3 regions of the Lysinibacillus sp. FW12 genome follow, and region 3 is predicted to be linked to each of the others. Evidence: riboswitches for the same ligand, from Rfam matches in the RefSeq annotation. Region 3 holds a riboswitch; each other region holds the start of a gene.
What was found. Region 3 has a riboswitch for thiamine pyrophosphate ahead of thiM (hydroxyethylthiazole kinase). Riboswitches for the same ligand answer to the same signal wherever they lie in the genome.

Region 1: another riboswitch for thiamine pyrophosphate. It lies ahead of thiC (phosphomethylpyrimidine synthase ThiC); the one in region 3 lies ahead of thiM (hydroxyethylthiazole kinase).
Region 2: another riboswitch for thiamine pyrophosphate. It lies ahead of thiT (energy-coupled thiamine transporter ThiT); the one in region 3 lies ahead of thiM (hydroxyethylthiazole kinase).

What each region holds. Positions count from the first base shown of each region.
Region 1 covers NZ_CP139094.1:4,514,443-4,525,509, forward strand. Annotated here, with positions in the region: gene SJW71_RS23170 (YjiH family protein) at 1-464, opposite strand, end outside; gene hutH (histidine ammonia-lyase) at 535-2,049, opposite strand; gene SJW71_RS23180 (helix-turn-helix domain-containing protein) at 2,449-3,903, shown strand; gene SJW71_RS23185 (catalase) at 4,188-5,693, shown strand; gene thiC (phosphomethylpyrimidine synthase ThiC) at 5,813-7,591, opposite strand; TPP riboswitch at 7,732-7,846, opposite strand; gene SJW71_RS23195 (AEC family transporter) at 7,925-8,854, opposite strand; gene SJW71_RS23200 (methyl-accepting chemotaxis protein) at 8,960-11,062, opposite strand.
Region 2 covers NZ_CP139094.1:762,028-773,094, reverse strand. Annotated here, with positions in the region: gene SJW71_RS03930 (polyphosphate kinase 2 family protein) at 1-495, opposite strand, end outside; gene SJW71_RS03925 (hypothetical protein) at 696-1,409, shown strand; gene map (type I methionyl aminopeptidase) at 1,438-2,193, opposite strand; gene thiT (energy-coupled thiamine transporter ThiT) at 2,475-3,035, opposite strand; TPP riboswitch at 3,155-3,262, opposite strand; gene SJW71_RS03910 (DUF4870 domain-containing protein) at 3,390-3,713, shown strand; gene SJW71_RS03905 (hypothetical protein) at 3,769-3,891, shown strand; gene SJW71_RS03900 (AAA family ATPase) at 3,932-7,012, opposite strand; gene SJW71_RS03895 (exonuclease SbcCD subunit D) at 7,009-8,166, opposite strand; gene SJW71_RS03890 (SGNH/GDSL hydrolase family protein) at 8,304-9,206, opposite strand; gene SJW71_RS03885 (aminopeptidase) at 9,238-10,467, opposite strand; gene SJW71_RS03880 (DEAD/DEAH box helicase) at 10,469-11,067, opposite strand, start outside.
Region 3 covers NZ_CP139094.1:1,297,473-1,308,539, reverse strand. Annotated here, with positions in the region: gene SJW71_RS06675 (M24 family metallopeptidase) at 1-782, shown strand, start outside; gene ald (alanine dehydrogenase) at 829-1,944, opposite strand; gene SJW71_RS06665 (universal stress protein) at 2,368-2,817, shown strand; gene SJW71_RS06660 (class I SAM-dependent methyltransferase) at 2,883-3,812, opposite strand; gene tpx (thiol peroxidase) at 3,901-4,404, opposite strand; gene SJW71_RS06650 (RDD family protein) at 4,547-5,170, opposite strand; gene sppA (signal peptide peptidase SppA) at 5,183-6,196, opposite strand; gene mbcS (acyl-CoA synthetase MbcS) at 6,384-7,964, opposite strand; TPP riboswitch at 8,155-8,253, shown strand; gene thiM (hydroxyethylthiazole kinase) at 8,335-9,102, shown strand; gene thiD (bifunctional hydroxymethylpyrimidine kinase/phosphomethylpyrimidine kinase) at 9,090-9,914, shown strand; gene thiE (thiamine phosphate synthase) at 9,904-10,545, shown strand; gene SJW71_RS06620 (alpha/beta-type small acid-soluble spore protein) at 10,617-10,835, opposite strand; gene thiI (tRNA uracil 4-sulfurtransferase ThiI) at 10,981-11,067, opposite strand, start outside.

The sequences.
Region 1 (11,067 bases), 1.4 Mb from region 3:
ATGTATTCAAGTAGCCCATAGCTTACAAGAAGTGCTAGAAATAATGAACCAATTGGAATCAGTACTCCTACAGGCTTAATAAGCTTCTCCATCAAATACGGTCCAATACTTTCGTTCGCTAGCCATCCCGGTGCTAAATTAAAAATTAATAAAATTCCTGCTACCATTCCACACACTTTAAAAATAGATAACACAATACTAACAATTGAGTTATTCCATTTTTTAGTTAAAAATGGAAGTAATGCTCCCCCTACGAGCATGATCAGAACATATGCAGTCACCAATAGTGGTACCTCTGCACGGATAAAGTTCACAATATGATCGATTAAGATTGTATCTTTGCCTTGCCATTCAAACGAAACAAAGAAACTGAATATTCCGACTAAACTGCATATAATCATTTTCAAAGCGGAGGAAGCTCGGAAAACCGAGTCTTGCCTCAGCTCTTGTTGTTGAAATTCCATCCAAGTCCCCCTCAGATATTATTTAGAAAGAGCTTTTAACTTTAATTTCTAACAAGTTTATTCAATTAATTTACACATACTCATTAACTAGATCATCACTTGCTAATAAATACTTAGCCAATGCTTCAATTTCATCACCGATTGGTTGATCTGCTAATAATGGTGGACAGAATTCACGCACTTTTTCTAAATACTTTCGAGTTGTTGGAGATAATTGCTCTTCCGCTTTATCTAAATGAATTGCCTGTGATGCACAAATCAACTCTATTGCTATAACACGAGCCGCATTGTGAACAATTTGACGTACTTGACGAGCCGAAGTTGTGCCCATACTCACATGATCCTCTTGGTTGCCTGATGTCGGAATAGAATCCACACTAGAGGGATGTGCCAAGACTTTATTTTCTGAGACAATGGAAGCCGCTGTATATTGTGCAATCATCAGTCCACATTCAATTCCAGGATTTGTCGCTAAAAATGGCGGTAAGCCTTCGTTAAGCTGTGGATTTACCATACGTTCTGTACGACGTTCTGAAATATTAGCCCATTCACTTACACCAATTTTCAAAAAGTCCATTGCTAAAGCAATCGGTTGACCATGGAAATGACCTCCCGACAATACTTCACCACTCTCTAATACAATCGGATTATCTGTCGTAGCATTCATTTCCGTTTGAACGCGGTTCTCTGCATAGAAAAATGACTGCCAAGATGCACCGTGTACTTGCGGAATACAGCGTAGCGAATACGCATCTTGCATGCGAATTTCCCCTTGCTTTGTTACACGTTTACTACCATCAAGCCACTTACGAATACGTCCACCAACCAGCTCTAATTCTGGATGTGGTCTTACAGCTAATAGCGCTGGATCAAATGCTGACGTAATGCCCTTCAATGCTTCTAGCGTCAAACTAGCCGCCATATCTGCTGCAAGTCCAATTCGTTCAGCTTCATTGACCGTTAAAACTCCAATACCTGTCATTGCTTGCGTACCGTTAACAAGTGCCAGACCCTCTTTCGCTTGTAGTCGAACTGGTGTTAATCCAGCTTGCTTTAACGCCTCGCTACCACTCATTTTTTCTCCGTTGAACTCTGCCTTACCTTCACCCACTAGTACTAATGCCAAATGGGATAATGGCGCTAAATCACCACTTGCTCCTACCGAACCTTGTGATGGAACAATTGGATGCACGCCTTTATTAATAAGATCTAATAACAGCTGGACGGTTTCTTCACGAATACCAGAAAATCCTCTAGCCAATGCATTAGCACGTAACACCATCATTGCGCGTACAACATCAGTTGGGAATGGTTCACCAACACCCGTTGCATCTGAACGTAGTAAATTCAACTGTAATAATTCAATATCTTCTTCTTCAATTTTTATATTGCTGAGTTTTCCAAACCCTGTATTTACACCATAAATCGTTTGCCCTTCTGCTAAACGTTTTTCGATACGCTCTCTACTTAAACGAATTCGTTCTAAACTATCTGCAGAAAGTGCTACAGTTGCTTGCCCCTTTACGATTTCCTCAATTTGTTGTCTTGTTAATGTATTGCCATCAAGCTCGATGATCGAATTCACATGACATCCTCCTATTCCCTTATGTAACTATGTAAATCAATTACGCCTCGGCATCATAGCCGTTGACGCTTAGCTTTTACGTAGAAAAACAATGCGTCCAGATTTTCTCGAAATTGCTCAAAAAGCTCCTCTTCAAAATCTGCGAAATCCACTGGGGGGATTTATTTCATCGTAATAGTTAAAACATCAGCATTAAAACACTTTTAAGCGTTTTCATTGCAAAAATCGATGTTGCTGATAGTTGTTCAATTACTCTATTTACATTGTACTAACTACCTTTTTCAGAATATAGAGAATTTTAAAAGAGAAAACAAGACTTTTTTCAGATTCTTATGTTATTTTTATTAATATAATCGTAATCTTATATGAAACTAGAATATTTTAAGGAGGATTGATGGTATGAAGCTGTTATTAATTGATCGTGACCCAACCGAATTAGCAGGCATAAAATGGTTTTTACATACATATTTTCCTGGAGATGTTTTTATTGAAATGTGTACAAGTATTTCAGAAGTGACTCAAAGTATTCGACAATTTGAACCAGATGCGATTCTTTTAAATATCGATTTATTTCCTAATAATCGCTTAAACGCTCTTTATCGAGATTTACAAAAACTATCCGGTGCCATTCTAGCAATGACGACAGAACCCCTATTTAAAAATGCATTAAAAGCAATTGATTTACAGGTTGCCCATCTTTTTGTGAAACCAATTGACTTAGAACTATTAAAGCAAAAACTCGCTGCCATTTCTCTTCGCACACCAAAAATTACAGATTATGCACAAGAGGCGACAAATGATTCCTTTTATTATCAATTATTTTTAGATAACAAATCTAGCTCTATTGAACCTACTTTGCATTTTACAATGATTGAACCCGAGCATCACGAGACATTTAATAAGCTCTACACTTGGCTCCAACAAACTCCAATTCATTTCCATATGAAAACATATCCTCTATCCAATAAAATCGTATGTCTTTTTGACACAGACGATATAAAAATGGTGGAGAAGGATGTTCGAACGTTAATGAAGGAATGGCGTTTGATTAGTAATAGTTCTTTAAATATCGGGATATATGATGGAACACCTACAACCATTAAAAATATGTATGCATTAACAAAGCGTGCACTACATCAAAGTTTTTACGAAGGCTTTGGTCATATTTTTTATGCCAGCAAACAATTTGAAACACAGCCCTTTGATCCATTACTAACACCAGAGGAGCAACAATTATTAATAAGTAGTTTGGAAGATGGAAACTTAGAGGCTGTTAAAACTTTTTTATATCGACTTTCTAATGAGGGAATCTATTATGAACAAGATGATTTACGTATTCATCTGACAAGTGTCTTAGCACAAATCCGGCGCTTTATGTTGAAATATAAATTACATGAAAAAGCTGTTATTGAACAAAACTATCGTCAGCTATTTCACATCATTATCGAGCATCCTATTTTTTATACTATTCTCAACAGCATTATTTCTTTTACACAAACTTTAATCGAGTTAGCAAGAGAAGCCCGGATGGAGAAAAGAGCCGATTATGTTGAACTAGCTTTAGAAATAATTGATCAACACTTTAAAGATAGTGCATTATCTCTACCCTTTGTTGCTCATAAGCTCGGAATTAGTCCTAATTATTTAAGTACGATTTTCTCTAAGAAGCAAGGCCTGCCATTTAAGCGCTATTTACAGCAAGTTAGAATTCATCATGCTACAAAAATGCTACTAGAAACAGATTTTGCAATTAGTGAGATTGCTCATTTAAATGGATTCGATGATCCAAATTATTTCATTAAAATCTTTAAACAACAAACTGGTATTACGCCAAACCGATATAGAAAAAAATAAAAGTTTGTTTAAAATAGTTTTCAATTAGCTCACTTTATTTTCAATAAAGATATTTTTAACGCAGTCATTTCTCTTTATTACTTTACAAATTGAGATTAGCTAAGCAAAATTCAAGTGAAAAACTATGTATATTACTTCTGTATAGCGCATATATTTATAGTTTATACTTAAATATATAAATTCTTTAACGATAATTATTATAATGTACTAGCAATTCTATTTTATATTTGTTATAGTTATAGATGAAGAGTTTGACTCACATTTTTTTCAGGAGGTAAACTAATATGACAAACGCAAATGATCGTAGCCGTCGTTTTACAACAGCAGGTGGCGCTCCAGTAGTAAGTAACCATGACTCTATGTCAGCAGGTCCACGTGGCCCTCTTTTACTTCAAGATGTATGGTTAGTTGAAAAATTAGCAAATTTCAACCGTGAAGTAATTCCTGAGCGTCGTATGCACGCAAAAGGTTCAGGTGCATTTGGTACTTTTACTGTAACGCATGATATTACTCAATATACAAAAGCTAAAATCTTCTCAGAGATTGGCAAAAAAACAGAAATGTTCGCACGTTTCTCTACAGTTGCAGGTGAACGTGGTGCGGCAGATGCTGAGCGCGATATCCGTGGCTTTGCTCTTAAATTCTATACAGAAGAAGGTAACTGGGATTTAGTAGGTAACAATACACCTGTATTCTTCTTCCGCGACCCATTACACTTCACAGATTTAAACCACGTGGTAAAACGTGACCCACGTACAAATATGAAAAACGCTAATTCTAACTGGGATTTCTGGACTTCATTACCAGAGGCACTTCACCAAGTGACAATCGTAATGTCTGACCGTGGTATTCCAGCTGGTTACCGCAATATGCATGGTTTTGGTTCTCATACGTATAGCTTTATCAATGCTGATAATGAACGTGTTTGGGTTAAATTCCACTTCCGTACAGAGCAAGGCATTAAAAACTTAACTGGCGCTGAGGCTAATGACATCATTGGTCAAGACCGCGAATCTTCACAACGTGATTTATATGAAGCAATCGAAAAAGGCGATTTCCCTAAATGGAAAATGTACATTCAGGTAATGACTGAGGAGCAAGCTCGCGAGCTACCATACAACCCATTTGATTTAACAAAGGTATGGTATAAAAAAGACTTCCCATTAATTCCAGTGGGTGAGTTTGAGTTAAACAAAAACCCGGACAACTATTTTGCAGAAGTTGAACAAGCTGCATTTGCACCGTCTAATATTGTTCCTGGTATTAGCTTCTCACCAGATAAAATGTTACAAGGTCGTATCTTTGCATATGCAGATGCACAGCGTTATCGTCTCGGTGTTAACCACTATATGCTTCCTGTTAACGCACCGAAATGTCCATTCCGCACTTTCCACCGTGATGGTGCAATGCGTTTTGATGGCAACCTTGGTTCAACATTAGGTTATGAACCAAATAGCTATGGTGAATGGGAGCATAACTTAGACTATAAAGAGCCTGAATTACGTATCGATGGTCATGCAGGTATTCACGACTTCCGTGAAGACGACAACAATTACTTTGAACAACCAGGTAAACTATTCCGACTTATGACGGCAGAAGAGCAACAACGTCTATTTGAAAATACGGCAAATGATATGGCTTCTGTTGAAGAATTCATCAAGCGCCGTCACATCCTTCACTGCTATTTAGCAGATCCAGCATATGGTGAAGGTGTAGCAAAAGCTATGGGTCTTTCATTAGAAGGTATGGATCTTACAAACCCATATGTAAAACAACCAACAAACGTTTAATATTCCACTTATTATTGATATCCAAATCCAATTTTTACTCCATGTGAATTTTTCACTCACATGGAGTTTTTTAATCACAAAAGGCTTGTGTCGATACTACAACACAAGCCTTTTTTACATTATTGATAAATCTGACTACCCGCTTTTTTAAATTCCTCTGCCTTTTCCTTCATACCTCGATGGATCGCTTCTGTCGTATTCAAGTCTTTTTCTTTAGCATAATTTCGAATATCTTGTGAAATTCGCATACTACAGAACTTAGGACCACACATAGAGCAAAAGTGTGCTGTTTTTGCTCCTTCTGCTGGCAGAGTCTCATCATGATACTCCACCGCTCTTTCTGGATCGAGAGATAGATTGAATTGATCACGCCAGCGGAATTCAAAACGTGCTTTTGATAGTGCATCATCTCGGCGTTGTGCACCAGGATGCCCCTTCGCTAGATCTGCCGCATGTGCCGCTATTTTATACGTAATTACTCCCACTCGAACATCCTCGCGATTAGGTAAGCCAAGGTGCTCCTTTGGTGTCACATAGCAGAGCATTGCTGTCCCAAACCAGCCAATCATCGCTGCCCCAATAGCCGATGTAATGTGGTCATAGCCTGGAGCAATATCCGTTGTAAGTGGACCTAACGTATAAAAAGGCGCCTCCTTACAAACTTCTAATTGCTTGTCCATGTTTTCTTTAATCAGATGCATCGGTACATGACCTGGCCCCTCCACCATCACTTGAACATCATGTTTCCACGCAATCTGTGTTAGTTCACCTAGTGTTTCAAGCTCTGCAAATTGGGCTTCATCATTGGCGTCTGCAATTGAACCTGGACGTAGGCCATCACCTAAAGAAAAAGCAACATCATAAGTCTTCATAATTTCACAGATTTCCTCAAAATGAGTATAAAGGAAATTCTCTTGATGATGATATAAACACCACTGTGCCATAATAGAACCACCACGAGATACAATTCCCGTTACACGATTAGCTGTAAGGGGAACATAGCGTAATAGTACACCTGCATGAATCGTGAAATAATCTACACCCTGCTCGGCTTGCTCAATAAGCGTATCACGGTAAACTTCCCACGTTAAATCCTCTGCTACGCCATTTACCTTTTCCAATGCTTGATAAATTGGCACTGTTCCCACTGGTACCGCTGCATTTCGAATAATCCATTCTCTCGTTGTATGAATATGCTTACCTGTTGAAAGATCCATAATATTATCAGCACCCCAGCGTGTTGCCCATGTCATTTTTTCAACCTCTTCTGCTATAGAAGACGATACCGCGGAATTCCCAATATTGGCATTGATTTTCACATGGAAGTTACGACCGATGATCATTGGCTCCGCCTCTGGATGATTAATATTAGAAGGCATAATAGCGCGCCCAGCTGCAATTTCAGATCGGACAAATTCTGGATCCATATTTTCACGTATAGCTACAAACTCCATTTCAGGTGTAATAATTCCCTGTCTTGCATAATGCAGCTGCGTTACATTTCTCCCTTTTTTTGCTCGTAAAGGCTTTCTTGCCAATTCAGGAAAGACATTTTCATGATTACGCGGATCATCTGCACGATGAAAACCATTATCCTCCGGTTTTATAGAGCGGCCCTCATATGCTTCTACATCTCCTCGCTCTTGAATCCATCCACTTCGTAAGGCAGGTAAACCTTTTGTAATATCTACTTGATAAGATGGATCTGTATAGGGACCACTCGTATCATATACTCGAATAGGGGCGTTTTCTTCATTTCCAAAGCTTCCTGTTGTCGGACTTAATGCAATTTCTCGCATTGGTACTAAAATATCCGGACGGGAACCTTCAACATACACCTTTTTGCTTCCTTCAAAGCTAGACATAATCGTAATGTTCTTTTCACTAATTGCTGACATGAGCTACTTCTCTCCCTTAAATGTTTTTTGTTACAAGGACCGGATCTAGCTCACCCTAACAAATAAATAAAGGCCGAATCCAAAATAATTATTTGGATCCGGCCACGAATGTAAAGGTAGAAATTGCATACACATACTATGCAATAGTTTCTTAACTTTCCCACGCTGGTATGAGCCAGATCAGGTCCAAAGGGTCAAGAAACCTCTAAGCGTTTCCCTCTCAGCCTGACTCATCAGACTCCCCTAGTTAATACTATTTAGTTTGATGCTAGTGTAGCAGATATTACTATGAGATGGAAGTTTTCCATTCATTATTTTTTAATATTCTATCGATTAAGCAAATAATACGTCCGCAAGATAAATCACTATTGTTACCGTTATACAGCTGACAATAGTTGAAAATAAAACAGTTTGGGCAGCTGTTGCCGATTCCACATCGTATTCCAATGCTAGACTAGAGCTATTGCGGGATGTCGGGAAAGCACTGGCTATAAATAGTGATTGAGCGACAACTCCATCTAACCCCAATAAAAAAATAATGGCTAAAGCTACGGCTGGTCCGACAATTAAACGTGTGAAGCAGCTGACGAAAACCGTTTTATTAAACATAGATTTGATTTCAAGCTGCGATAATTGCGCACCTAACGTGATTAGTGCCACAGCAATAAAGCCATCTGCTACATGGTCTATTGGTATTTTAATAAACTGTGGAATACCGATATTAAAATAGTTCATGGCTACACCAATAATCAACGCATGAATGATGGGCATTTTAAAAAAATCTTTAATAATCGTCATTCCTGATTTGGTAGAGGAAATTAAATTATACAAACCATATGTATAAGTTGTCATATTTTGAAAGATTACAAGGATGACCTGAATCGCTACACCAATAGGTTGTGTTACAAAAATCATTTGAGCTACCGGAATGCCATAGTTCCCAGAGTTAATGAGCACAACACTATTTTTAAAAACTGCTGCCTCTGTTTTAACTAAACCAAGCCACTTCGCAAAAAGGTGACTGAGTAGCATTTGGCTCCCAATAAAAAGCACAATAAACAATCCGACCTCTGCCAGTACAGACAGCTCTACACTCGTCTCATATAAATTTACAAAAACAGCTGCTGGCATAAAGCAATATGTAATAAGCTGAGACAACGCTTTTAAATTAAAGCGAAATCTCTTTTGTAAGATAGCACCTACTATAAGTAACACTAAAATAGGTGCAACAATTTGAAAGAAAATCATTCCGAGATACATCATTTCGATGACCCCCTTCCCTTCTTTTATAGTAGTGCCGAATTTCTACTAGGTCAATGTCTCTTCCAATAAAAAAAGACTGCCTATTTGTTTAGGCAGCCCTTCATTTTACGCTAATTTAAAACGATTCACGACTTCTTGCAGTTCATTGGAAATATCGTTCATATTTTGTATAGACTCGGCTACTTTTTGTAACTCTGCTTGTTGATCCATTGCAGATGCACTTACTTGTTCAGCTGAGGCAGCCGTTTCCTCTGAAATTGCTGATATGCTTTGGATGGCCATAATCGCTTGATTTTTATGCTCTAACATACTCGATAGCTTACTCATTAATTCACTAATAGAGGCTGCAATTGAACGTGACAAATCACTGTTATCTTTAAATGCCAGTTGTGTACTTTGTACGGATTCATTTTGAGATTGCATTAAATCCGCATTAGATGCAATGACAGCAACTGTTTGCTGTGAATTTTCAAGGATGCTTTCTACTGTATTCTTAATAATTTCTGTTTCACTTTTAGATTGCTCGGCTAACTTTCTTACTTCCTCTGCAACGACAGCAAATCCTTTACCATGTTCACCAGCACGTGCTGCCTCAATACTTGCATTTAAAGCTAATAGATTAGTTTGCTCAGTAATGCTTTGGATCGAAGCAATGATATGATTAATATTCGCAATGTGAGAGGCTAATGATTCGATTTGTTGTTGAATACGACCGTTCATCTCATTTGTCTCTATATTACGTTCACGTAAGCTTTCAACCTCGTACAATCCCTTTTCTGTTGTTTCGTTCGTTTTATGAGAGAGTTCATCCATTTCATTAGAAAGAGCTGTAATGGCATCAATCTGTTCAGATAAATCCATGATTCGATAATTCGTTTCTTCCGTATCCTCAGATTGCTTCGATGCGCCTTGTGCAATTTCATTGATGGCAACAGACACCTCTTGACTAGACGCTACAATTTCATTAAAGGCCTCATGTACTTGATTGGACGATTGGTTTAATAATGTAGTAGAGTTCAATACGGTTTGAATCGCACCATTGGTTTTATCTAGCATATTATTGTAAGCTAATGCAACTGCCCCAATTTCATCAGCCTTAATATACTTCTCATCCACCTTTTGGGTTAAATCTCCCTCTGCTGCCGTTTCGATAGATGTACGTAAAAACTTGAGTGGCTTTAGCTGTTTATAGATGAATAACACACTTGCAGCTGTCATTAAAATTACCATAATAATGGAGGCAATAATCGTAAATACGAATACGTGATTATATGTCTCTAGTATTTTTGATTCGGGTAACACGACTTGAACTGTCCATGTTTCATCAATATCCTCTAATATCATTGGAGCAAAGACATTATAAGCCCTTTCCTTTAGCTGATTAGAATCAATGTACATATTTGTTAGCTCGCCATTTTCCATTGTCTTACTTATACTTTTCCAAGTCGGATCCTCTTGCATATTGCGACCATCTAGCTCTTTACCAAAGCTATTGGCTGTCAGTATACCTTTATTCGTAATAATGGCTGCGTAACCACCTTCTGGTGCAACCGATTCTGTTAGTTCATTTAAAAAATCTATAGAAACATCTGCTGTCAGTACACCAAAGAATGAACCAGAAGCATTGACTAATGGCACCGAAATGGTTGTCATTAAAACGGTTTGTCCGTTTACATTATAATCATACGGTTCAGTCAAAACTGCGCGTCCCTCTTCTTTTGGTATCCAATACCATTCAGAAACACTTTTATCATCGACACCTTCAATAAGAGCTGTCGTAATGTCATTACCATTTTTACTTAAATAAGGGCCAAATCGATTTTTGGAATCCACTAAAGTAGCTTCATCATTCGGCTTCAGCATAATAGAATTTTGCTCAAAGACAGCTCCAACCCCAAGTAAATCATCGTTATTAGCTAAATTACTTTTCATCATGTCTAGGATGCCCTGAGCTGATAATGTATTATTTTTCTCCATGCTTTCAATAATGCGCTTTGTCGTATGTAATGTTGTATTGGCTTTCTTAAAACGCTCACTCATAATAGCTGCTGAAGATTCAGCCGTTTGCAATGTTCCATGCTCTGCGTCTTCAACACTTTGTTTTTTTATAATAATGCCCGTGGTCACTGTATAGGATAAAAATAATACTAAAAATAATCCTATAATTAAGGAAGATAGTTTTAATGCAATACCCCTCGATTTTTTCACCACTA
Region 2 (11,067 bases), 540 kb from region 3:
AAAGCGTTTTAATTGTTCTTCATCTGATACATGAAGCCAAAATTTAATGATTATGTAATCTCCTGCAGTTAAAATTTTCTCGAAGTTATTGATTTCTTCATACGCACGAGACCATTCATCCTTCGATGCGAATCCTTCGATACGTTCTACTAATACACGACCATACCAAGAACGATCAAAAATAGCGATTTGCCCATGCTGCGGTAACTTTCTCCAGAATCTTTGTAAATAGTTATAGCGCAATTCATGAGGCTGTGGAGCTGAAATAGGGTGTACAACATAACCTCGTGGATCGACACGTTCAATTAGTCGTTTAATAGCGCCACCTTTACCAGCGGCATCCATTCCTTCAAATACCAAAATTAAACCAATTTTGTTTTTTAATAAAAACTGTTGGGCATTTAACATTTCATATTGGAGTACTTTTAATTTCTTTTTATACATTTTTTTATCTAGTTCAATCGATAAGTCTAGATTTTTTAAATTTTGTGCCAATGAAACTTCACTCCTTTTATGTAGATAATCCCATTGTACTAAAGAAAAATATAGATGCCTATTGAGATGGTAAATTGTAGTGATTATTAGCAAAACAACACGATACATTGTTGGAAATTTCCGTTATAATAAAAAAAGTGACAGTACTATACTTATTTGTCTTTTCCCTATACAATCTAAACACGAAGGGAGAGGAAATCATGCCTCGGTTTATCTTGATGACAATCTCTTATCTTGTCTCATTCATCCTAACCTTTTTATCCTTTTTCATGAAAATAAACGGTCAATCTTCTCTAGAAATTTCTAATCGGTTTTCTGTAGTATTTGCACCAGTTGATATTAGTCATGCAATATGGATTGTCATTTATTTATTAATTGGCTATTGGTTATTGGTGAACATTAAAAAGACATCTATGAAACAGTCTGCTCTCTTTAGTTGCATAAATATTTTGCAAGCCTTAACGATATATGTATGGCATCATGAGTTATTTATTGTTTCTCTTGGCATCACCTTGCTTTTGGTCTTGTACTTATTTATGTTGTATAATACGTACTCTCTTCACGACAAAGCGTTGTCAGGTCGTATTCCTTTCTCCATTTATTTTGCATGGATGACATTTATCTTGATTACGAATAGTAGCTTTACGTTAACGGCTTATGGTTGGAACGGCTTTGGTCTTAGCACTCCTCTTTGGGCAGTAATTTTACTGACACTTGGTGGAGCTATTGCACTACATATCCGCTTTCATCACTTTGATACCATGTATCCGAGTGTTTTTATTTGGGCTTATTTAGGAATCGCTTTACATAATGGTTTTGATGAGCTTCTTGTAACAACTGCCGCCTTATTTTTATGTGGTGTTCTCTTTGTTGGTATTTTATTTATTAAAAAAAATCCTGCCCACCAAAAATAAATTGGTTAGCAGGATTTTAAATTATATCCTATTCTTCATCTAAGGAAGTTAAAATAATTGGTTTATCTTTAGTGACAATAACTGAATGTTCAATTTGAGCTACAAGCGATTTATCAGGTGTAACAAATGTCCAACCATCACCAGCTTCTACAATATGCTCTGCTTTTGCTGAGATAAATGGCTCAACAGCAAGCACCATTCCTTCTTTCATAATCGTAGAATCCCACGCATCATAATAATTTAAAATATGATTAGGCTCATCATGTAAAGATTGACCTAAGCCATGTCCTGTTAAATTCATAATAACAGTTAAACCATTAGCATTCGCCTCTCGTTCAACCGCTTTACCTATTTGATTTAATTTAGACCCTGCTTTAACCTTTGTCATTGCTCGATCAAAAGCACTTTTAGCAACTCGGCATAGTTTTTCTTTGTCCTCATAACCCTCACCAACAACAAATGAAATGCCAGTATCTGCAAAGTATCCATTTAAAGACCCAGAAACATCGATATTCACAATATCCCCTTCTTGAATAACACGTTTTCCTGGAATACCATGTGCCACTTCTTCATTGACACTAATACATGTATATCCTGGGAAATCATATTCCCCCTTAGGTCCAGAAATAGCACCAGCCTCTGCAAACATGCGGCCAGCAATTTCATCTAGCTCAAGTGTTGTAACACCTGGTTTTGTTGCTGCTTTCATGGCTTCACGAATTTCGGCACAAATGCGTCCAATTTTTTTAAAAGCTTCAATCTCATCTTGCGTTTTTACAATCATTTATAACGTCCCTTTCATCTAATATCTATTCTTTAATATAACATAACTTTTTATGCGTATAACGATAAACGCTTTAAATATTGTATGCTTTCCTACAATGCAAAGTGCTAAAAGAGCTATTCATGACCAAAAGTCCCTTCACATGAGTGAAGGGACTTGCTTGTTGTTGAAAAAAGTTGATAATTTTGCTAATGATTCTGTGCGAAAGCGAATATCATCAAGTAGTATAGAACGAAAAGCTTTTATACCCTTTTACAATAAATCATTTGAGGAAACTTTTATTATGCTTTTCTTTGCATTAATTGTGGAGCGGCTGTGAATAAAAGCACGCCTACAATTGCCGTTAAAATGGTTGCTGGCAACATATATGTACCATTATAAATGATAGAATAGATCCATGCATTTTGATCACCCGCATACTCTGCAAAAAATACAGCTCCAGCAATTGTATGTGCTGCGTATCGTAAAAAGCCTGCAAAAACAGTACCTACGATAATGTAAAGTGCCATTTTCGTTTTGTTCATATTTTTTGCAGCATCCAACACAGGTCCACGTACAACTGCTGCTAATCCTACAACTGTAAAGGCAACACCATAATCCAATAATCCTTGAAGCCAGTGCACAATATAAGCACCAAACATGGTTTGCATAACACCCACAAGTAATCCCGTTGTTAGCCCAGCAACTAAGCCCCAACGAAATGCAATTAACATAATAGGCACCATGACAAGACTAACAGAGCCACCTTGTGCCCATACTTTAAAGGATACTTGATCGAGCACAAGGCCAATCGCTGCAAATATCGCAATCTCCACAAGCATTAATAGTCTTTTTTTGTCCATACATATTCTCTCCTTTGTTCCGATGTAGGATACAAGAGCAGGAATAGAAATGCAGACATCTTTTTTATTCCTAAAGAATGAAAAAACGATGCCAGGACAGAGCCTGACATCGTACAAGTGTCGGTTTCTATCCACATCCCTACGCAAGTGTTAACTTACAGGTTCAAAGAGTCAAGGCATTACGTGCCCAGTCTCAGCTGACATCATCAGCTCCCCTTGTGGTCGTTACATCTGAATTTATTTGAACAATCCCATTGTACGCAAAGGATTGGATGATTACAACCTCTTCCATACATTATTTTTTTGAAACTTTGCCGTTTTTCATGCGTAAATATTAAAAAAGGAGGTACAACTATGGAGAACCAAAAAATTTTATCTGCCTTTAGTTATCTTAGTATTTTCTTCGCCCCTTTTATCGTCCCATTAATTGTTTACTTTGTAACGAAAGATAGTGATGTAAAAAGACATTCAATTCGTGCACTTGTCTCTCATTTAATTCCTTTTGTTTTTGGCATCCTATTTTTTATTGTCTTTGTTTTTTCTACATTAAGATTAGATCCAACGTCAAGTAATAATACTGTGATGGTTGTTTGGTTAGTTTCATTTGCCGTTTATGCCATTGTCTCACTTGGTATTGTCATATGGAATATTATTCAGGCTGTTCGAGTAATACGTTAATGTTTCAATTTTAAGCGAAACAGGTAGTAATAATTGTAAAAGGAGCTGTTTTTTAATGAAAGTATCAAACGTTGTGAAAACTGCTGTAAAATTGGCACCTATTGTTATTCCTATCGTCAAAAAAGTAATGGCTGCAAAAAAAGGAACAACTCCTACAGCCACTTCTCGAAAAAAATAAAACAAAGGCGTATTCCCTATTTCGGAAATACGCCTTTCACTTATTTCACTTCAAAGTATGTCTGACTATGGCCATTTAATGTCTTTTCTACATGTAAAACCGCTGGCATTGCAGATTTTAATTCAGGCACATGAGAGATTACGCCAATCATGCGACCAGAATCCTGTAAATCAATTAATGTATCGATTGCTTTATTTAATGATTCCTCATCAAGCGAACCAAAGCCCTCATCAATAAACATCGTTTCAATATGAATATTACCTTGGAAGCTTTGAATTACATCTGCCATTCCTAAGGCAAGGCTTAATGAGGCATTAAATTTTTCGCCTCCCGATAATGTTTTGACATCTCGTAGTTGATCGGTATAGGCATCGTAGACATCAAGACCTAGTCCGCTTTGTTTCGCATGCTTTTCCAATCTATCTGAACGTCTGAGCTCAAATTGACCATTTGATAAATGATAAAGGCGAATATTGGCAGCTTCAGTAATTTGGTCTAAGTAATTAATTTGAATATAGCGCTCAAAAGATAACTTTTTCGAATTTTGGCCGTTTAATAATCCATAGAGCTCCTTTACTCTTCCCGCTTCTTGCTCAAGTAAATGAAGCTCCCTCGCTATTTCTTCTACTCTTTCAATAAAACCTTGGCAAGCTTGAGCAAAACCTCTCAACTGTTGTAAACGTTTAAATGCTTCCTCATAAGATATACGAAGTTGTTCTACTTTGGCTTCCATGGACACTAAATCTTGTTGCTCTTTTCCTTGAAGATACATAGCCCCTTCAGTAATTTGGATTTGCAATGTGTGTACCTGTAAAGCATAGTCACTACAAGCTTTTCGAAGGGTCTCTATTTGCAATAAACTCCGTTTGGCAGCTGTATATTCCTCGTAGCTGTCAAAGCCTATCTCCTGCATGCTTGCTGAGAATTGCTGACGTTTTTCATTCATTTTGAGTTGTAATTCTTCAAAAGTTTGTTTGGCTATTTCCATCGTCAATTTTGCATTACTTGTTGCTTCCTTCGCGCTATGCAATTCGTCTTGACTCTCTTGCCATCTTTTTTGCAAATCCATTTTTTGTTTACTGATATCTGTAAGCTGTTGCTGTAATTGCTGCAAGGTTGGTAAATGGTTTGGCATATGTTTAAGCTGTTCTTCAAGAACTGCTTGCAGTCTTGTCATTTCTTTCAACTGCTCAGCTAAATATTGCTCTAAGTTCATCTGTTTAGTTCGTAGCTGCTCTATTCTCTCACGTTGCTGCTTAAGTTTTAATCGCATATCTGCTAATTGATGATGAACAATTTTTAATGTCGCAATCTCTTGCTCTATGTTGTTTAATGTAGAGATGAGCTGTGCATGGTCTTGCTGTGTAATGTGCTGCTCTTCTAGTTGCTGACAGGTTTCTTGATAAAGCTGTTGCGCAGATGACAAGAGCGCTTCTTTTTCTAGGTACTTACGCTCATCTAAAGAAGCCTTAGCCCTTAACACTTCGACTTCAGAGAGCTCTATCATTTCCTGTTGCTCATTATGTGTTTTCTGGTGTGTCAAACTGCCACATACAGGGCAAGGTTCCCCGTCCTTCAACTGTTCAGCCAAAATACTAGCCTGACTTGTCAACCAACGCTGCTCTAATAATTGTAGAGCCTTTTTACTCTCCTGATAGTGAATGTCAGAAGTGGCTACGTCCTGCTTAGCTAACTCTACAGCCCCTTTGTATTTGTCTACTTGTTTTATTAATGCTACCTGCTCACGAAGTTTCGGTAACTGCTCTAAGTAGCTTTCATATGGCTCAACCTGTTTTTCATATTGTTCCATCGTTTGAGAAAATTGCTGTAACTGCCCTTGTTCTTTCTCCAATAACATAAGATTATCAGCTACTGCCTGTTTTGCTGTTTCGACATATTGTTCTGCTATTTGCAGCTGCTGCACATTGTTTTCATAGGCTTCAAATTTAGGCAATAAAGTCTGTAATTGCAATTCCTGCTGCAACATCTGTTGACGTTCAGGCTCTTTCGCCTCTTCAATCTGATATTTTTCTTGTGCCCGTTGTAGCTGCTCTTTTGTTTGTTGAAGTTTAAATTGAGCCTGTTGAAATGTTTGTTCTTTTAAGTTCAGTTCAGCACGTAAATCAATACATTGTTGTTCAAGTGGCACAAGTCGCTCCGCTTGTTCTGCTAAAACAATCTCCTGCTCCTTTGCTCGGTATCTATCCTGTTCTTTTAACAATAGTTGCAGTCTCTGCTGCCGACTAGCTTGCTCTTCGAACTGCTCATTTATTGTTTTTGCTAGTCGATAATATTCCTGCTCCTTTTGATGAAGACTATAAGCTTCATCATATTGCTGCTGTTCTTCCTCTATACATTTCTTATAGTAGCTAAACTCCTCCTCAAGTGCCTGTGTCAGTTGATGTAAATTTTCCGTATTGTCAGCAATCAAGGTGAATAAAGAGGATGAACGTTGCGGTAAGGCACCAACAATTTGACCTAATAGATGTTCCTTTAATTGCTTGGCACGCTCAAAATCCTTCTCCGCCTCTTTCCGTTTGGCATCCAGTTTTTTTGTCATGACGCCAAAACGATCTGTTTTAAAGATTTTTCGTAAAATAACTTCCTTATTTGTAGAGTCAGAGGTCAATAACTTGCGAAATTCACCTTGAGGTAACATTACAATTTGGCTAAATTGATCTTTTGTGAGACCTATGATTTCCAGCAATTTTTTATCGACTTCAAGCGTTTGTTGTTTCTCTACGATGCTATAATCGAGCTTTCCCTCTCTTACTTCAGCTAATTCTATTTTCTTACCTGTGATCGTTTTATTTTTTTCTTTAATATGACCTGGCTGTCTTACTATTTGATAAACTCTGCCATGCATTTCAAATAGGAGCTCTACAGCTGTATAGACATCATCATGAGCAAAGCCGCTTCTCAGTAAAGCCGTATCCTGGCGATCCTCACCACTACCTGATCCGTAAAGCGCATAACAAATAGCGTCGAAAATGGTTGTTTTCCCAGCGCCTGTTTTTCCGGAGATGGCAAACAAACGATGTTCTCCAAGCTCTTGGAAATCAATCACCTCAGTATCTTTATACGGACCAAATGCAGTAATCGTTAACTTTAATGGCTTCATTTTACTGTCTCTCGCTCCTCATCTAATAATTCCTGTAACATCTCGGTAAAAAGGCGTTCCGTATCTTCATCTGGCTGGATGCCGATAATATTCGTAAAGAAAGAACGGAACAAGTCTATATCCTCTAGCTTTTCTGTTTCTACAACTTGTAACTCACGTGGTGACTCTTGTCGTAGTATCTTACGTTCTACATGCATCGCATGGGGAAAAACACTACGAATGCGTTCCATCGGTGAAGAGACGGTTGTCGTATCCGTCAATCTGACAAAGACATAATCATCACTCGGTGGTAGCTTTAACAGATCCTCCAATTGACCTTCTACTACTCGTAAATTTCTTCTTGGTACGAGCTTTCTTTTGGTTACTATGCTTTTACCGTGTTCATCTAATTCAATGATTAAAAAGCCTTTTTCATGTAAGTGCTCTGATAATGAATATTTTAACGGAGAGCCTGCATAGCGGATCGTTTCATTTAAGACAAAATGTGCCTTATGTAAGTGTCCAAGAGCGGTATAGTGGAAAGGTTTAAATAAAGCTGCATTCACACAATCTGAGCCCCCGATAGAAAGCGGACGCTCTGAATCACTGGTATTGGCTTCTTCCTCACCATACTTTGTGACGAAAGCATGTCCCACAAAAATATGACGCTTACTCGCATCCATATCCTGAGTAATATGATCTATAATTCTCTGCATAGCGTCTTGATGAGAACGAATCGTTTCATCTTCAAAAATATGACGAATTGAGGCGGGCTCAGCATACGGTACAAGATGAAAATGTACCTCTCCATATTGATCATTCAAAATAATAGGGACATGATCTTTCGTAAATTGCCCCTTGATATATAAACCACTATCACTCATCAATCGACTCCCAAAATTTAAACGACCCGCACTATCATGATTTCCCGCCACTGCTAAAACAGGAATCTGCTTCTCTAATACTATTTTCGCTAATACATCATTTAGTAAATTGACTGCCTCAATAGGGGGCATTGAACGGTCATATAGATCACCTGCGATGACAATTACATCTGGTTTTTCATCATCTATCGCTTGTATAAATTGTTGCAGAATATATTGTTGATCTTCTGTCATATAAACACCTTGAACAAGCTTCCCTAAATGCCAATCTGCTGTATGAAATATCTTCATTCTAGTCCCTCCTAATCTTCTTTATATTTTAGCATGACTACTGCCTATCTAGTGGTATTCAGCAGTATAGTAGTTCTATCCAATATTGGATTTCATATAAAAAAGCATCTAAATAGATGCCCTTTAATAACGATTATTTAAATGTTTTCTATAAAAGCTTTATAGCCAGGAAATCCTTGAATAGCATAAGCTGTACGGGTAGACTGCCGTTGTGTCGTTTCCCGTTCCTTGGATTTCGCTGATAATTGTTGCTTTATAATTTCCTCAAACGATAGAGGATTGGGCTTGGGTAATTCGGATGAAGAGATCGTCAAAGCATTACTACCACTATAAGACTGTAAAAATGCATTAGCCATTTGACGGTAGCCTTCAAAGTTTGGATGAACATCTGCACTATTTGGTAAGTAGTTTATGGCATCCAATCCAAAGCGATCATAAACATCTACATAAACCGCTCCTGCATCCTCTGCCTGTTGTTGTAAAATCGTATTTAATTTAACTAGCTGTTCGTTCGTTCCCTTTTTTTGTGTAGGATGAACATATGGATACGCAAAATAATAGCCCATTACAAAAATCTTTGCTTTCGGCGCAAGTTCATTTAACTCATCTAAAATGGTTATCATATTTTTTCTAGCCAAGTTTAAAGTGGAATCTGTTTGAAGCTGTGAAAATGCTAATGTGCCAGCAGTTGGGTTCACTTTAACAAGGCGTAATAAATCATTGGCCCCTGCTGACACTGTAATAAGGGTCGCATTTTCTAGTAAGTGTTTGGATTCCTCAGATTGGATTCGTTCTAGCACATCGGCCGTTGTTAAGCCTGGAAAGGCAAGTTCTTTTGTATAAAATGATAATTGACCCATTGAACTTAACTTCATGGCTATTAAATCACTATATCCTGCATCAATTTCTTGATAAGGTGTTTGACCAGCAGCTAAGGAATCTCCAATAGCTATATAGCTTTCTGTTTGAGCATAAGCAGATGAAGCCCAACATGTCATTGCTAATATCGTCACACCGATGAAGCTCCATAATCGCTTCATCTACTCTCCTCCTTTGCACTTTGACTAGTGATTAAAAGGCCCAGCTACCCTTGCGGAAAATTGGCTCTACTGTACCATCCGGTAAAATACCATCTATATCCATTTCTCCACTACCAATCATAAAGTCTTCATGTGTCACAGAAATATTTGCACCTAGTGCCTCAAGTTGACCATTTTCTAAATCTCTTCCACCTTCTAAGCATGTCGGATAGGCTTCACCGATAGCTAAATGGTTTGAAGCATTTTCATCGAATAACGTATTGAAATATAAAATCTCCGACGCTGAAATTGGTGATTCATGAGGGACAAGTGCTACTTCACCTAAATAGCTAGAGCCTTCATCTACTTGTATCAGCTCTTGCAGTAAATCATGACCCACTTCAGCTTCTGCTTTAATAATTTTGCCCTCTTTAAAGGTTAATTTAAAGCCATCAATGATATTGCCTTGATAAACTAAAGGCTTGGTATTACTTACGTACCCATTTACACCTTGTTTCATCGGAAGTGTATAAACTTCTTCTGTCGGCATATTGGCAATAAAAATATTACCATCTGGTGTTTGACTGCCACCTGTTAGCCATTTATGCTGTGGCGCTAAGGCAATTGTTAAATCTGTTCCTGGTGCTGTATAGTGAAGCTTTGCATATTTTTTATTATTTAGCAATTGTGCACGTGATTCTAAATTAGCTACATGCTCTCGCCAATTATCCACTGCATTCCCTTCCCCAATATGAACCGTTTTAAAGATAGCTTCCCACAATGCTGGAACTTGCTCCATTTCCGTTAATTGAGGAAATACCTTCGCTGCCCATTTTGGTGAAGGAACCGCGACGATAGACCAAGCAATTAAATCCTTCATGACTGCATTACGATAATTTTTCAATGCTGCTCCTGACACTTTTTGGTGTGTTGCTAATCTGTCTGCAGGTATTCCTGTCAATTTATCAGGATCAGCAGCATCAATCCATAGTAAAGCACCTTTACGCTCAATTAGTTCATCACGCATTTTTACGACCCATTCAGGGAAACGATTAAACTCCTCATCAGAAGCGTGTTCAAAATACGCACGATCCATTTCATCATCCGAAAAGTTTACATGGACACGCCCTGCGCCAGCCTTATAAGCCTCTTTTACAACTAAACGAGCAAAATCTAAAGCTTCTACTGATGTATTCACTAACAAATATTGACCTGGTTGAATATTGACACCCACTTTTACCGCAAGCTCTGCATATGCCTGTAATTTTTCATCAAATGTCATGTTAATTCCCTCGCTTTTGTCCAATTGTTTTAGAATTACCTTCAATCAGCTTGCCATCATGCCATATTTTTTGCACAGGCTTGCCTGGAATTTCTCTTGTCCATTTTTTATAGGTCTTCTCATCACGATAAGATAATAACGTCAATACTTCTCCGTCTGCTCCTGCACGACCAGTACGCCCTGAGCGATGTAAGTACTGTTCAATTGTTCTTGGTACATCAACATGAATAACATGTGTTAAACCTGCAATATCTAAACCACGAGCGGCGATATCTGTTGCGATTAAAATACGTGCATCCCCTTTACGGAATGCATCTAATGCCTTTTTACGTTCTTCCTTTTTCATGTCGGAGTGAAGTGTTACGATTGGCGCAGAGCGATATTGTAATTTCGTTTCCTTCATTAATAATTGATCGATATTATTGACGAAAGCAAGTGCTCTTAACCCTTCAGTATGTGATAGTCTTCGTAGAAAATCAGTTTTATCACGTTCTTCTACCTTCACAAATGAGTGGATAACTTTGCCGACCTTTAACATATCCTCTGGCTTAATTTTAAAACGAACTGGTTCGAACATCATACGACTTGCTACTAATTCAA
Region 3 (11,067 bases):
AAAAAGCGCAACTAATCGTGGAACGTTTAGAAGCTTTACAACAATCATTCCCTCAAGCTAATTTTGTGCGCCTTGATGAAAAGATTAATGCCATGCGTGTAATCAAGGATGAAAGTGAATTAGAAAAATTACGTAAGGCTGCAGAATTAGCTGATTATGCAATTGAAGTTGGTTGCAAGGAAATCGCTGAAGGCAAAACAGAAATGGAAATTCTAACTGCGATTGAAAGTGCTATTCAAGATAAAGGGTGCAAAATGTCCTTTGAAACAATGGTATTAAGCGGTCCAAAAACTGCATCTCCACACGGGAAACCAGGAGCACGTAAAATTGAAAAAGGTGATATGGTACTATTTGACCTTGGGGTAATTTACGATGGCTATTGCTCAGATATTACGCGCACAGTTGCCTTCGGTGAACCTACTGAAGCACAAAAAGAAATTTATAATACTGTTTTAGCTGCCAACCAAAATGCAGTGGCAGCCGTCAAGCCTGGTATTCGTGCTATGGACTTAGATAAAATTGCTCGTGATACAATTACTGAAGCAGGTTATGGTGAATATTTCACACATCGCCTTGGGCATGGTCTCGGCATTTCTGTACACGAATTCCCATCCGTTACAGGCGCTAATGAAATGACAATGGAAGAGGGCATGGTCTTTACAATTGAGCCTGGCATTTATAAATCAGATGTAACAGGCGTACGTATCGAGGATGACGTTGTCGTAACAAAAGATGGCGTGGAGGTACTAACAAAGTTTCCGAAAGATTTAATCATTCTATAAGGAATACAAAAAAGGAAGCAACCTGTGTGCTTCCTTTTTCAATGATTTATTGAATTAATTCATCTACATTTACAAATGGCAGTCCTTGTGAATCTGCTACTGCTTTATACACAAGTTGTCCATCTAATGTATTGACACCTTTTTTAAGTGCCTCATTATCGAGACAAGCCTGCTTATAGCCTTTATTGGCAATTTGAAGTGCGTATGGAATAGTATTATTCGTTAAGGCAATAGTTGATGTACGAGGTACTGCACCTGGCATATTGGCTACTGCATAGTGTACTACACCATGTTTTACATATGTTGGATCATCATGCGTTGTCACACGATCAGATGTTGCAAAAATACCACCTTGATCAATCGCGATATCTACCACTACTGAACCAGCTTGCATTGACTGAATCATTTCTTCAGATACAAGCTTAGGTGCTTTTGCTCCTGGAATTAAAACTGCACCAATGACTAAATCTGAATTTTTCACTGATTCTGCAATATTATAAGGATTTGAGATTAGTGTTTGAACCTCGCGACCAAACAAATCTTCTAATTGGCGTAGGCGTTCTGGGCTTAAATCAATAACTGTCACATCTGCCCCCATACCAACAGCGATTTTTGCAGCATTTGTTCCTGCGATACCCCCACCAATTACTGTCACTTTACCGCGTTGTACACCTGATACGCCTCCAAGTAAAATACCTTTACCAGCATGGTTTCTTTCCAAGAACTGCGCACCGATTTGCGTAGCCATTTTACCAGCTACTTCACTCATTGGTGTTAACAAAGGTAATGAGCCATTTGCTAATTGCACAGTTTCATAGGCAATCCCTACAACCTTTTTATTTAAAAGTGCCTGAGTTAATTCAACCTCTGGCGCTAAGTGTAAATACGTGAATAAAATTTGACCTTCATAAAAATAATCATACTCTGAAGCAACAGGTTCTTTCACCTTCATGATCATTTCTTGTGACCATGCTTCTTTAGCTGTTTGAACGATATGAGCACCAGCTGCAATGTAATCAGCATCCGTAAAGCTTGATCCTAAACCTGCTCCTGTTTCAATGTACACCTCATGACCTGCATGTGTTAAAGTAACAACTCCCGCAGGTGTCATTGCTACACGATTTTCATTGTTTTTAATTTCCTTTGGAATACCAATCTTCATTGTTTCCTATCCCCTTCCATAACTTAAGAAATAAGCATCATATATGTAACTATGAATTGATGCACCCCTTGCAATTCCATATTACCAAACAAATGCAAAAAAAGCTTTAACTAAAGCAAATACAAATAAAATTTATAACATTTCCAAAATACAAAATATTTAAACGATGAATTGGTTGAAAAACATTATATTTAGATAGCAAATTAATGAAACGAAAGGAACGTTAAAGAAGGCTATAGCTAATGCAAATTTAACTAGCAAAAAGACGTTTACACGCTGTAAATAGTGGGAATTAAGTAAGTAAATTTATTTGACATTTCTTCATGAAATGCCTTCACTTTTTCATAATTTTATTCCGGAAAGTATTTCCTTTAGAAAATCATTTGGTATAATCAACATATACAAATCAGGGAGGTTTTTCAAATGGCTAATCATTATAAAAGCATTGTTGTTGCAGTAGACGGTTCAAAAGAAGCTGAATACGCATTTCGTAAATCAATTGATGTTGCAAAACGAAACGAAGGTGCTGTATTAAATCTAGTAAATGTAATCGACACTCGTTCATTCGCTGCTATTGAGGCATATGATCGTTCTATTGCGGAACGTGCTCAAGCATTTTCTGAAGAACTATTAAATGGTTACAAAAAGCAAGCTGAAGATGAAGGCTTAACAAATGTGAATCTTATCATTGAGTATGGCTCACCAAAAAATATCATTACAAAAGAACTTTCTAAAATTGTAGATGCAGATTTAATTATTTGTGGTGCAACTGGTTTAAATGCCGTTGAACGTTTCTTAATTGGCTCTGTATCTGAAGCCATTGTACGTTCAGCTAAATGTGACGTACTTGTTATCCGTACACCAGAAAACTAATTCGCAATACATAAAAAGGTATCCTTCTAAAGGATACCTTTTTACTTCTATTGGAATCGTCAGGCTTACTTGCCCTCTTTCCACATTTTCACTTTTTCAAAGAATAATGCCAGAGCCTGTTTATTCTGCATATTTGGTACTTTTGCTAGTAGGACTTCTTTTGGCGCTTTTAATTCTTTCGCTTGCTTTTGTAAAATCACAATGCTTTTTTCTAATGTTTTATTGGCAAACATAGAGTCAGGTAATTGAATGATCGCCTGAATCCAAGCATGCTTTTGAATATATTTGTGTAGTTGCTTAGACTGTTCCGAATCGAAAAGATGAGAGGGCGCAAGGAAAAATAAATAGCCACCATCTTTTGTATAATTCATCGATTGTTCAATAAATAAATGGTGTGCATAACTCATTCCCTCAGACGGACATAGTTCATAGTTGAGTGCCACTTCTTCATTTGGATAATAGCCTACAGGTAAATCACAAACAACTGCATCAACTGGGTTTACCAATAAATCCTCTAAGGCATCTTGACGGTATAAAGAAATAGGCTGCTCTGTTAAGTCAGCAGTGGCCGCAGCAAGGCGAATAAGTAGTTCGTCCACTTCAACACCAGTCGCTTCCACTTTGCCATCTAATAGATTCATGACCGTCAGTAGTAAATTACCTGTACCTACTGCTGGATCCATGATTGAAATCTTTTCATTTTCAAGACGCTCTACAAAAATTTGTTCCACAAAATAGCCAACGAGTAAACCTAATGTATCTGGTGTCATTTGATGATTTGGCTGCGAACCTTTACGCATTCCTTTTAAAATGGCGATTTGAATAGCTTTACGAATATCCTCTTTTGTCGCACCCTGTTGTGAAAAATCAACTTCACCATCGAGCCATGCTTCTAGACCATCTAGTAACCCCTCTAACAGTGTTATATTGTGTTCTTTTTCGATTTTTTCGGCATGCTCATTAAGCAAACCAAATAATTTCTCGATATTTTCCATAGATAACTTCCTTTCACACAGAAAAGAGCCGTGACAAAACACGTCACAGCCCATTTGTCTAGTATTATCTTAGCCTAAAAGCAGCTCATTATGCTAGTGCTTTAACAGCTGCAACGGCCGCTTCATAGTTTGGATGATCTGTAGCTTCAGGTACATACTCAACATATGTCACTTTATTATTTGCATCCACAACGAAAACTGCACGTGTCAGAAGACGTAATTCTTGAATGTACACGCCATATGCTTCACCAAATGAAAGGTCGCGGTGATCAGAAACAGTTTGAACTGCATCAATACCTGCTGCCCCACACCAACGCTTCTGAGCAAATGGAAGATCTACGGATACTGTATAAATGACTACATTATCGCCTAAATTAGCTGCTTCTTCATTGAAACGGCGTGTTTGCGCATCACATACACCAGTATCTAATGATGGTACAACACTAAATAAACGAATTTTTCCTTCTGAATCTTTTAATGTTACAGGTGATAGGTCATTCGCTAATACTGTAAAATCAGGAGCTTGATCGCCCACCTTTACTTCATTTCCTACTAGTGTTACAGGACCATTTTTAAATGTTACTTGTGCCATATAAACGCCTCCTAATCATCATATGTACATAATATTACTAAATGAAGGGAATTAATTGCAACTAAGTTAGCTTACTTTATTAGAATGTGCTATTTAATAGGAAAGACTGCCTCACTATTATTTCGAGACAGCCTCTTGCTTACTATTCATTTTTTTCTTCTAGCTTGGCTAGTTCAGGTTTTTCCTCTTGCACTTGATTTTCTATCATCTCTTCTTGATTCAAAGAAGCTATAGGTACGACATCCTTTTCAATAAAGACTTTTTCGTGTACCACGGTTGTATCTGCAAAATAATCATGTAAACCCTGGTTTTCTGGTAGAATGACGACCAAAATATAAAGTGGCATAAAAACATTATTAATAATGCGGCCAATCCAATCACGGAATAACACATCTGACCATGTTAGCTTATCATGTTTTAATGAAATAACACGTAATCCAAAAACCATTTTCCCTAATGTTTGCCCAAAGAACTTTGTCATTAGCACAAAATAGCTATAATAGAGAATTGCCGTGATGAGAGAAATCGGCGCATACCAAACGGTGTCTGATAAGGACCAATCCATTAGATAAAAGATAGGATTGAAGAGTATTCCACCTACAGCAGATATTATGAAACCATCTAATAAAAATGCCCAAAATCGAATCCAAAAGCCAGCGGTTTTTAACGCATAGTTTGTAGGCTTTGCCGATTTTTCTGAGGTGTTGATAAGAAAGCCATTTTCCATAGAGGGTGAGCCCTGCATAACAATTTCATTGTTTGTCATTGTACTTCCCCCTTAGTATTCCCCATATAAATACATCATTTTAGGCGCACTGTAGTCCGTCATAATTTTCATTAGCATCTTTTCTTCCGCAGAGGGACCAAATATGGAGCCTATTTTCATACCAACATACGATTGCCAGCCTCCCATATCATATGCATACTCAAATAATGCAGCATCTTCAAGGCCATAATCTGCTCTTAACGCTGCGATAGCTGCTTCTTCATCCCCAATTTCATCAATTAAGCCTGCCTCAAGCGCTTTTGTACCACCAAGAATACGACCATCTGCCACTTTCTTCACGTCTGCTTCAGACATATTACGACCTTGCTCTACTATGTCCACAAATTCTTCATATGTTTCATTAATCATATCTTGCATCATGGCACGTTCCTCTGCTGTCACTTCACGCATTGGACTTAGCATATCCTTATGTTCACCTGATTTAAACGTTTCAAATTTCACACCAACTTTTTCAGCTAATGCTTGGTAGTTAATAGATTGCATAATAACACCAATCGATCCTGTAATTGTATCACGATGCGCAAATATTTTATCTGCAGGTGCTGAAATATAATATCCACCTGATGCAGCCATAGAATCCATAGATACATAAATCGGAATTTGACGTTCTTCTTTAATTTTTAAGAGCTTTTTATAAATATCTGCTGATTCTTTGACGCCACCACCTGGTGAATTGACACTTAAAACAATGCCTTGTACTGAATCATCATACAAAATATTATCCAATTGCTCTAGGAAAAATTGATGATCATAGGCAACTGGTTGCCATAATGTACTTGAGCCGATATCTTGAATTGTTCCATCTACCTTTAAATAAGCGATCCGCTTATCAAAATTATCTCCTTCAATTACATTTTCATATACATCTAAATTATTTCCTGCCATTAAACTATCAAAATTACCTAGGAAATCTGCTTTAAATAGAGCAAAAATGGTGTTAATCCCCAATGAAAATAATAAAAGAACACCTGCGACTACTAAAGCAACCCACCTTTTAACATTCATGTCTTTCCGCCTCCTTAACACGTAATACGAATGACTAGCTTTTTTGTTTCATTTTTTTGCAATTATATGCAAAAAGATTTATACTATTTATTTCCTCATAATACCTTACCTAAAAAAACAAAAAAAATCAAAGTCCATTGCCATTCTTGAACTTTGATTTTCGACATTATTTCCTAGGAAATGATAATTAGTGTAGTTGTTTTGCTTCTTGCTGTCTTAATTCAACACGTCGAATTTTCCCCGAGGATGTTTTCGGTAGCTCTTCCACAAATTCAATAGCACGCGGATATTTATAAGGTGCTGTCAATAGTTTCACATGATCTTGAAGAGTTCGAATAAGTGCTTCATCACCATTTTCAGCATTTCGAAGTACAACAAAAGCTTTAACAATATTTCCCCGAACTTTATCTGGGCTCGCAATAACAGCCGCTTCCTTTACAGTTGGGTGCTTCATCAAAGCATCTTCTACCTCAAATGGCCCAATTGTGTAGCCAGAGGATATAATGACATCATCTCCACGACCCTCAAACCAAAAGTAACCATCTTGATCTTTATAAGCACGATCACCTGTAATATACCACTCTCCACGGAATTGTAAATTTGTTCGTTCCGGGTCATTTAAATATTTTTTAAACAGTGCGGGAGTGGTGCGATGAACAGCAATATCGCCAACTTCTCCAACAGCAACAGGGTTACCGAAATCGTCTATAATTTCAACCTTATTGCCAGGAGTTGGTTTTCCCATAGAACCAATTCTAGCTTCCATTCCAACCATTGTGCCAACAAGTAATGTGTTTTCCGTCTGACCGTAGCCATCTCGGACTTGCAAATCGAAAGTCTTCGAAAATACGTTAATGACCTCGCTATTCAAAGGCTCTCCTGCTGATACAGCTTGACGAAGTGCCGTTAAATCGAATTCATGTAAATGTTCTAGTGCTGCCATAAAACGATATTCTGTAGGTGTGCAACATAAAACATTTATTTTAAATTTTTCGAGTAACCTTAGATAGGTAGATGCATCAAATTTCCCCTTATATACAAATGCAGTAGCACCACTCCCTAATGTTGCTAGAAACGGACTCCAAATCCATTTTTGCCAACCTGGTGCTGCTGTCGCCCAAACAATATCATCTTCTTGCACACCTAACCAGTGTGGTGCTGTTGTTCGTAAATGTGCATAGCCCCAGCTATGAGTATGTACAGCTGCTTTTGGGTTTCCTGTTGTACCACTTGTATAAGCTAAGAATGCAGTATCTGTACTTTTTGTTGGAGAAGAACTTATGTAAGTTGTAGGTTGAATGCGCATTTTTTCTAAAAGTGGTTGCCAAGGTTCATGGGCCTTCCCTATAACAAATTGTTGCATTCCTTGTAAATTGTTCACCTGATCAAATTGATCAATATAAGGCTCGTAAGCAACAATTCCTTTAGCATTCGCATGCTTGATGCGATATTCAATGTCTTTAGTTCTTAGCATTTCTGAGCTCGGAATAATAGTTAATCCAGCTTTCAATGCTGCAATATATACAATATATGCTTCCACTGAACGAGGTACCATCACTAAAATCACATCACCTTTTGATAAACCTTGCATCGTGAATACGTGTGCAGCTTGATTTGCCCTTTCAAGTAAATATGCATATGTAATAAATTGTACATCCTTATTTTCCTCGTAAATAATTAATGCATTTTTTGTTGTATCTTGAGCATATTTTTCAATTTCATCTGTTATGTTATACCATTCTGGTGCAACTAAATCTTGTCTCTTCATGGCAAATGCCCCCTTTTGCTATGACACATTATAAAACTCTTTTTTCAGCATTTTCAATGGTTTGCGCTTAATTTTGGAAAAGTCATGACAACTATCATACTCTGCTATATGGCATCGGTCACATTTTGTCGATAGGTAAACTTGCTATTGAATACAATTGAAAAGTATGGTACATTTTGGTCAACTAAAAGCAAGATTGCAGGGGGACTCGTCAAGAGTTGAGAAGGTAAAACCTGACCCTTTGAACCTGTTAGTTAATACTGACGTAGGGAGCAATAAACATCTATTGATGAAAGGCTCTTTTTCGTGCATTTTTACACAAAAAGAGCCTTTTTTGCATGCTTACGTCCATCCATAAAGGAGGACTACGATGATATTTCAAACAATCCGTCAACAGCAACCACTGATTCATTGTATTACAAATTATGTGGTAGCAAATTTCCAAGCAAATGGTTTATTAGCAATAGGCGCTTCCCCGGTTATGGCCGATGATAGCCGTGAGGTAGAGGAAATGGTAGCACTCGCTCAAGCCTTGTTAATTAACATCGGTACACTCAATGATCGAACTAAAGAATCAATGTTGTTAGCAGGCAAAATGGCCAATAAACTTGGAATTCCAGTCATTTTAGATCCTGTCGGTGCTGGTGCCACTACTTATCGAAAAGAAACGGTACGATACTTGCTTGAGGAAGTACATTTTTCGGTCATTCGTTGTAATGTTGGGGAACTAGCAGCAATAGCCAATGTTGACTGGCAACAAAAAGGTGTCGATAGTGGGAATGGCTCCATTGCTTTAGAAGAAGAGGCGATTTTATTAGCCCAACATTATCAATGCATTGTTATCATAACAGGAGAACGAGATTTTATAACAGATGGTGTGGATAGCCAATGGATAAATGGCGGGAATATGCAAATGACCGAGGTAACAGGGACAGGCTGTTTACTTAGTGCTATTTGCGGTGCCGCCTATATTGCAGGCCATAATCCATACCGACAATTAGCGGACACATTAACTTACTATAAAAAAGCTGCGGTACTGGCGTCAGCGTTTACATCAGATATTGGTGATTTCCAAATAGCTTTACTAAATGCTCTTTATCGCCTATCGAAGGATGGTGAAGCTTCATGCATATTGTAACGACGATTGCAGGCTCAGATAGTGGTGGCGGTGCAGGCATACAGGCTGATTTAAAAACATTTCAGGAATTAGGGGTGTTTGGTACTTCAGTAATTACAGCTTTGACAGCACAAAATACAATGGGTGTGTCAGGAGTTTTCCCTATTGATCACTCCTTTGTTGAAAAACAATTTCAAGTTTTAATCGAAGATTTTTCAATTGCTGCAATTAAAACAGGGATGCTTTATTCCTCTGATATTATTAAAGCTATCGCACATATGATTCATAATCAAAACATCCCACTAATTGTTGATCCAGTAATGATTGCAAAGGGTGGAGAAAGCTTATTACTGCAAGAAGCTATTGAAGCAATGCGCTCTTCTCTACTACCACTTGCTACGATCGTTACCCCCAATATCCCTGAAGCAGAGGCTCTGACAGGGAGAAAAATACATGATGTTTCAGATATACGTGAAGTAGCTCAAGGTTTTTTTCAATTAGGTGTACATTGCGTCATTCTTAAAGGTGGCCATTTAGCAGATCCAAATTTTGCTATTGATTATGTATTTTTTCAAAACGGTAAATCTTTTTCTATGCAAACTCCACGTATCCAAACGTCCAATACCCATGGCACAGGTTGCACATTTTCAGCAGCAATCACTGCTTTTCTTGGTCAAGGTTTTGCGATGGATAAGGCAATTATCGAAGCTAAAAAATTTATTCAATTATCAATTTTACATGATTTATCTATTGGTCATGGTTGTGGACCAACAAATCATTTTGCTTATCAACTGCATAAGGATTCCTGTGAGGTGTTGATTTATGAAACGTGAGGATTTACAACTTTATTTTATTATGGGCACAAGCAATGTTAGTCATCAGAATCCCCTTCATGTACTAGAGAGAGCGTTGCAAGCTGGAATTACCATGTTTCAATTTCGAGAAAAAGGTTCCCATGCATTAACTGGATTTGCCTATGAACAATTTGCACGTCAATGTCAAAAACTATGTCAACAATATAACGTTCCTTTTATTGTCAATGATGATGTCGAACTTGCATTACGACTTGGTGCGGACGGTGTTCATATCGGACAAGATGATTTACATGTTAGCATAGCACGTAAAAAAATTGGTAATATGATTCTTGGTGTTTCTGTGCATTCCCAGGACGAACTAGAAACAGCCATTATCCATCAAGCAGATTATGTAGGTATTGGTCCGATTTTTGCAACAACTTCAAAACGGGATGCACAATCACCATGTGGTACAAATTTTTTGCAGCAAGCTCACAATTTCTATCCTGAATTACCAATTGTAGCGATTGGTGGAATTAACCCTACCAATGCATACGCCGTATTTCAAGCTGGGGCAGATGGTATTGCTGTTATTTCAGCTATCTGTGAAAGTATAGATATTAAGCATACAGTAAATACGTTAAGGTCTGTGACACGCATAAATGGTTGATTTTTAAACAAACTAAAACCAGTGCCTTTTTACGGTCACTGGTTTTAAGTTTATAAATGCTTAGTCAGCATTTATTGGTTGTTGTTTGGCATACCTTTTAATTGAGATTCTGCCATTTGTACAAGACGTTTAGTGATTTCACCACCAACGGAACCGTTGGCACGAGCTGAAGCTTCAGCTCCTAATTGAACACCAAATTCTTGTGCAATTTCGTATTTCATTTGATCAAGTGCTTGTTGTGCACCAGGCACTGCAAGCTGGTTTGAACTGCGGTTGTTGTTTGAAGCCATGTCTCTCACCTCCTTGTGAATATAGAATGTGCGATATTAGATTTTTAATACAAAAATTTTAGAGGTAAATTGTACCTCTAATGGCATAGATAAAATAACATAAAAAAGCCGTCTCAAAATTGACTTTGAAACGGCTGTAGATACCTTATAATAGATCTGCAAACTTATCTTGTTGCTGTTCTTCTTTTTTAGGGAAAATGTAGACCTCTCGATTTTTTACTGCTCGCTCGAT